One region of the Lysinibacillus sp. FSL P2-0066 genome, then DNA from elsewhere that is predicted to be linked to it. Evidence: riboswitches for the same ligand, from Rfam matches in the RefSeq annotation. Region 1 holds a riboswitch; the other holds the start of a gene.
The links. Region 1 has a riboswitch for cobalamin ahead of MKZ14_RS20770 (hypothetical protein). Riboswitches for the same ligand answer to the same signal wherever they lie in the genome.
Positions count from the first base shown of each region.

Region 2: it holds a riboswitch for cobalamin, as region 1 does, so the genes downstream of both, MKZ14_RS02660 (ABC transporter substrate-binding protein) here and MKZ14_RS20770 (hypothetical protein) in region 1, are expected to answer to the same signal.

Region 1 is NZ_CP150202.1:4,179,325-4,182,748, reverse strand. Features, by position in the region: gene ytvI (sporulation integral membrane protein YtvI) at 1-314, opposite strand, end outside; gene MKZ14_RS20780 (hypothetical protein) at 405-959, shown strand; gene MKZ14_RS20775 (glutathione peroxidase) at 1,041-1,586, shown strand; cobalamin riboswitch at 1,711-1,909, shown strand; gene MKZ14_RS20770 (hypothetical protein) at 2,068-2,625, shown strand; gene MKZ14_RS20765 (cobalamin-binding protein) at 2,609-3,424, shown strand, end outside.
Region 2 is NZ_CP150202.1:538,566-541,989, forward strand. Features, by position in the region: gene MKZ14_RS02655 (acyl-CoA dehydrogenase family protein) at 1-1,377, shown strand, start outside; cobalamin riboswitch at 1,435-1,618, shown strand; gene MKZ14_RS02660 (ABC transporter substrate-binding protein) at 1,749-2,717, shown strand; gene MKZ14_RS02665 (iron ABC transporter permease) at 2,714-3,424, shown strand, end outside.

The DNA of each region.
Region 1 (3,424 bases):
ATATCTGATAGCTTGGAAATATAATAAGGAGCTTGCTTAGACAGTAAAATTATTTGCGTCATAATTTGTGTAATGGAAAGATAGCAAATAATAGAAATAACAAAAACACTCACTATGTAAATAAAAGCAACTGCTATTTTCCGTGACATTTTCCATTTCCGTTTAAAGAACATGACAATTGGTTCTAAGAAAAATGCACTAATCCCAGCAAGTATTAAAGGCATGGATACGGGGATAACAAAATAGGCAGCTATAAGTAGTGATAAAATCACAATCAACCGAAAAATCAATTTCCTAGCATGAAATTTATTCATAAACTCACCTTCTTTGCGAAAAAAATTAAGTTAAGTGTACCATAAATCAAGTTTTATTACGTTCTGAAACAATAAAGGTAGGGATAAATTATGGAAAAAGAGATTTTGCAACTTTTTAGTAATCTAACAGAGCATGATCGCGATATTCAATATGAATCTTACGAGGAATTAATGAAAATTATGCAGGAACCTGTAGATTGGACATATGCAGTTTGGGAACAGCTAATAAAAGCACTTACATACAATAATGGTTATTCTCGTGCACGTGCTGCACAAATTTTATGTGCTTTAGCTGCAAAAAGTGATCCAGAAGAAAGGGTCTTGGAGGATTTTTTAAAGATTTGGGCTGTGACTTACGATGATCAATATGCTACAGCGAGGCATGCATTACAAGCAATTTGGAAAATTGGACAAGCGGGTCAGGTACAAAGAGATTTGGTTGTGTCGTATCTAGCTAAAAGATTTCAAACATGTATAGATGAAAAACAGCCATCTCTTATTCGCCAGGATATTATTATGTCATTTAAAAAGCTATATGATCAAACGAATGACTCGAAATTATTAGACATTGCCCATCGTTTAATTAATGAGGAACAAGATGCTAAATATAAAAAGAAGTATAAGTCAGCCATCCGTTCAAAGTAGCGAGATGGTGTTTTTTTGTGCAAATTCTTTGATGAACTGTAGAATAGTCAACTATAATGAATGAAAAAAAGAGGTTATGGCATGAGCATTTATAATTATCTAGTACGAAAGCCTAATGGTGAAATTTTATCGATGGAAACATATCGTGGAAAAACAATGTTAATTGTTAACACGGCAAACCAATGCCGATTTACATATCAATTTGAAGACTTACAGAAAATGTATGATAAATATGGAAAAGAGAATTTTGTAGTTCTTGGATTCCCTTGTGATCAATTTGGTCATCAAAATCCTGAAAATGGAGAGGAAACTAAGCATCTATGCAAGGTAAACTATGGAGTCACATTCCCGATTTTTGAGCTTGTACAGGTAAATGGAGAGGCAACACATCCACTCTTTAATTATTTAAAGCATGAAGCGGATTACCGCGAATTTGGGAAGGCAAGTATGCAGGAGAAAATGCTGGCAGAAGCAATAGTTCAACTTGCTCCAAGCTTTTTAGATGGTCGTAATATTCGCTGGAACTTTACAAAATTTCTAGTAGATGCTAATGGTAAAACCGTTGCTCGCTTTGAACCAACAGATTCACAGCTTGATATTGAACAAGCAATTGAAACACTATTGTAGTAAACTTATTAAACAGTTTTAATTTTTCTCTTAAAGTAGCAATATTGCTGTAATTTTAAAGTTATCCATTCTAAGTATAGCTATTTTTTCTGAAGCATATATGATAAACTGCTTTACAAATGAAATATTCTTGCAGAATAAAGGTGCTAGTTAGCATAATCGGGAATTCGGTGAAAAACCGGAGCTGTTTCCGCAACTGTAAGTACAGCCAATATAAAGATTTACCACTGTCTCAAAGAAGATGGGAAGGTCCTTTATAACTCATTTGTTTCATGTGATGAACTGTACAAGCCAGGAGACCGACCTTTATTTGAACGTATAAAAACTTCTCGGAAGCTAGGAGGATATACGGCAAATACATAGGCTATGTCCAGTTTGATGGTACTTATTATGTTATTTTTGTCGTTCCTTTGCAAAAGGAGCGATTTTTTTATGCCTTTCAAGTAAGAATTTTTCATTATAGAAAGTAGGGGGGAAGCAAGTGAAAAAAGATGCCCGTTATTCTTGTTATCCATTTATGCGTGAGAAAGCTTCAACGGTAGATTTTGAAATTCGAACAGATAGCCTTACAACACATTTAGGAGTTGCATTAGCTGCAGTAAAAAAAGAGGATGTTCAAGTTGTTGCTGAGGATTTATTGCTTATTTTACCTATGGCTTATCATGTAAATGGCTCAGTTCGTGGGAAATTAGCAGTAACTGAAGAGGATTTATCTTGGTTAAGTGAGCGGTATGATTTTTACGTTCGCCATGTGAAGGAAGAGATTCAAAGTTTTGTTTTACCACAAGGAACAGAGGCCGCTGCTGCTCTACATCTTTGCCGCAGTGAAGCGAAAAAATCATATCGTATCTTACACAAAGTATCAGAAGAACGAGAGGTTCCTGCTATTCTTTTCGATTACCTTGGCTTATTAGCTAATGTATGTTTTGTTATGGCTGTGTTTATGAATCAGCAAGCAGGAATAGCTGAAATACCATTTATTAGTAAATCTTACCCAATGAAAAAGAAAAAGGAGAATAACAATGAAGAAAGTATTTAATTTCCAATGGCTATCAGTGCTCTTACTTGCACTGGTATTAGCAGGCTGTGGCACGGCTGAAGATACAACAAATAAAGAAGCTTCACAGGATATACAACAAGAAGAGAAAACAAGCTATAAAGTGACAGATGATCGTGGAGTGGAAATAGAGTTTAATGAAGTACCGAAAACAGTCGTATCATTACAACCGAGTAATACTGAAATTTTGTTTGCTTTAGGTGTTGGCGATAAAATTGTGGGGGCAACTGAGTACGATACTTACCCAGAGGAAGCACAAAAAATTGAACGTGTCTCTGATACTATGAATTTTAACAGTGAAAGAATTATAGCGTTAAAGCCAGATGTTGTCATTGCTTATACAATCGGTGATAAGGATGCACTAAAGCCGCTTGAGGATGCAGGAATTAAAGTGTTTGTTATTCAATCTGCGACTACTTTCGAAGATGTTTATGGAGATATCGAACAAATTGCTGCAGTGATGGATGTTGCGGATAAAGGAAATAAATTAAACGAAGAGATTAAAGCGAAAATTGCTGAAGTCCAAACGAAGGTGAAGGACGTAAAGACGCCAAAAAATGTTTATTTAGAGGTTAGCCCTAAGCCAGACATTTATACAGCAGGCTCTAGTACTTTCCAACAAGAAATATTGGATGCAGCTAATGTTAATAATGTTTTTTCTGACCTGACTAGCTGGGCAAAAGTGAATGAGGAAGATGTTATTGCAAAAAATCCAGATGTTATTTTAACGACAGTAAACTATACAGAAGATCCTATAGGGGAAATTCTTGGACGAGATGGT
Region 2 (3,424 bases), 970 kb from region 1:
ATTGTCGGTTATGTACACAAGGATATTCCGCAGCTAGGTCACAAGGGTAATTATGTTTATAGCTTTGCGCAAGGTTATATGCTATCACATGCAGAGCCTGGTTTTTACTGTCCCGTAACATTGACGATGGCTACTGCCTATCTATTAGATCATTATGCGGATGAAGAGGTAAAGCAGCGTTTTTTACCACATGTTTGTGCAACAGGTGACACAGATTTATATGAAGGTGCGACATTTTTAACAGAACGTCAAGGAGGCTCTGATGTTGGTGCAAATGTGGTGGAGGCTAGAAAGGATGGCACTGCGTATCGTCTATATGGTGAAAAATACTTTGCCTCCAATGCAGGCATGTGTGGTGTAGCGATGGTATTGGCGCGACTAGAAGATGCGCCAGCAGGTTCCAAAGGCTTAACGTTGTTTGCAGTTCCATGGCGCAAAGAAGATGGAACAGCGAATCATCTACGTATTCGCCGACTGAAAGATAAACTAGGGGTTCGGGCTGTTCCCTCTGGTGAGGTAGAATTTGAAGGTGCACTTGCCTATGTTGTAGGAGAGCAAAATAAAGGGATTTATTACATGCTAGAAGCACTAAATCTATCAAGAATTTGTAATGCAGTCGCTTCAATTGGTATTATGCGCCGCGGCTTCTTAGAGGCAAAACATTATGTAACCAATCGACATGCATTTGGCAAGCCCTTAACACAATACCCTATGATTCAGGATGCTTTAGGTAAATTTGCAGCTAAGTTGCACGTGGAGGTAGCGACAGTTTTTGATCTTATTCAGTTATACGATAAAGTGACGAGTGGACAGGGAACACAGCAAGACCTTATTATGAATCGTTTATATATTGCCATTATGAAAAAGGAAACGGCAGAGCAAGCCGTTCATTATGCTAGTGAGGCAATTGAATTACACGGAGGTAATGGCTATATCGAAGACTTTGTAACGCCACGCTTATTAAGAGACGCGCAAGTGTTGACGGTGTGGGAGGGGACGGCTAATATTTTGGCCTTAGAACTCATTCGTTTGGTAGATAAGTTCCATGCCCATGAATTGTTTGTACATGAGATGAAGGAACGATTAGACAAATTAGCTGACAGCTCATTGGTACAAATCGTTAAAGAAAAATTGGAGGATATGTCTGCGAAACTACAACTCTTTAGCGCTTTAGACGAAGCGACGAAAACTTTTGAAGCAAAAGATATGGCGAAAAAGATGGCTCATCTTTATGAAAGTGTTGTAGCGGTTGAATGGGCACATAAATTTGGTGGGAAATATGAAAAACTTGCGGACGTTTATTTAGAGCAGACATGGTCATTAAGAGAAATGGGTGCTCAAATGAAAACAGTCCAATACTTTTCTGAAATTGTATAATAGCTTGGAAGTCGTCTTGAATGGAGGCGACTTCTTTCATTTTCATGTATAATGAAATCAACTGAATATTATAAAGGTTCTTTACTTAAGTAAAGTGAAAAGGGAAATCGGTGTAATTCCGATGCGGTCCCGCCACTGTAAGTGTGAGTTTTTTCAAATGATGCCACTGAATATTTCGGGAAGGCTTGAAAAATCGCAAGCAGCACTAGCCAGGAGACCTGCCTTTATAACGACATACAACCTACGAGGATAGGGTGGTGGATTTTGTATCAGTTTTTTGGTGCGATTTTGACCCCTCATCTTTCAAAGATGAGGGGTATTATTTTGATTAGAATAAGAAATATCGCACGGATCAACCAAGGAGGATTCACATGAAGAAATTTTGGAAAATAGGATTATCAGCATTTTTAGCAGTGGGCTTGCTAGCTGCTTGTGGACAGGAAGCAAAGGATAACAAGCCAGCTAATGAGCAGCAAACACAGCAAGAAAAGGCACAGGTGGATGAAGCAACATTCCCAATGACAATAACAGATGCCCTTGGTAAGGACATTACACTCGAAGCACCTCCGGAGAAAATTGTTTCACTTATTCCAAGTAACACTGAAATTCTTTTTGGACTCGGTTTAAATGATGAAATAGTTGGTGTTACTGACAACGACGATTATCCACCAGAGGCAGCTGAGAAGGATAAGGTTGGCGGCATGGAATACGATATTGAAAAAATTATTGCCTTAAAACCAGATATCGTTTTTTCTCACGAATCTAGCATGTCTCTTTCAGAAGAGGCTATTGCACAGCTTGAATCGGCAGGTTTAAAAGTATTTGTAGTAAAAAATGCACAAGACTTTAATGAAACATATACGACAATTGAGCAGCTTGGACGTGCTACAGGAAAATTACCAGAGGCAGAAAAAATTGTCGCTAATATGAAGGCTAAAGTAGAAGGAATTTTGACTAAAGTCAAGGACGTTGAACCAAAAAAAGTGTTAGTTGAAGCATCGGATGAGCCAGATATTTATACAGCTGGTAATGGCACATTTATGAATGCAATGCTTGAAATGCTCAATGCAGAGAATGTAGCTGTAGATGGCGATAATTGGTATAAAATTGATGCAGAGCAAATTATCGCGAAAAACCCAGATGTCATCGTGGTGACATATCATTATGTACCAGATATTTTAACGAAGATACCAAAACGTGCGGGCTTTGATACGATTAATGCCGTGAAAAATAATGCGATTGTGCAGGTAGATGAAAGCACAACAAGTCGTCAAGGACCACGTTTAGCAGAAGGTCTAGAAGAATTAGCAAAAGCGATCTATCCTGAGGTATTTAAGTGAAAAAAATAGCACTAGCCTATACACTAACATGTACGCTTCTTCTTATTAGCATCTGGTGTGGCGTAGCAATAGGCTCAGTTCATATTCCACTAGAAGTATTGTGGAATAAGGCGGTTGATGAAACAGCCGCCAATATCTTTTGGAAAATTCGTTTGCCTCGCGTGTTATTAGCGGGACTAGTAGGCGCATCTCTAGCTATTGCTGGAGCAGCATTCCAAGGTTTATTAAAAAATCCATTAGCAGATCCATATACACTAGGGGTTTCATCAGGGGCTTCTGTTGGTGCTGTTTTAACGATCTTTTTTAGTATTTCTATACCTGTTGTCGGTTTGTATGCGCTGCCAACCTTCAGTATGATTGGTGCTATCATCACGATGGTAGTTGTTATGAGCTTTGCTAGACTCGTAGACCGCTCATTGAAAATGGAAACGTTGATATTAACAGGTGTTATTTTTAGTTCATTTTTAGGTTCCCTTATTTCATTAATGATTGCCTTATCTGGTGAAGAATTACGTCAGGTAATAGGCTGGCTACTTGGTTCTGTTTCGATGCGTGGTTGGCCATATGTCCAAATGATCATTCCATTTGTGATTGTAGGTTCAATTATGCTATGGACGCAAAGACGAGAACTAAATGTTTTGTTGTATGGTGAAGAGCGAGCAAAACATTTAGGTGTTAATGTAAAGCGCAGTAAATATTTGATATTA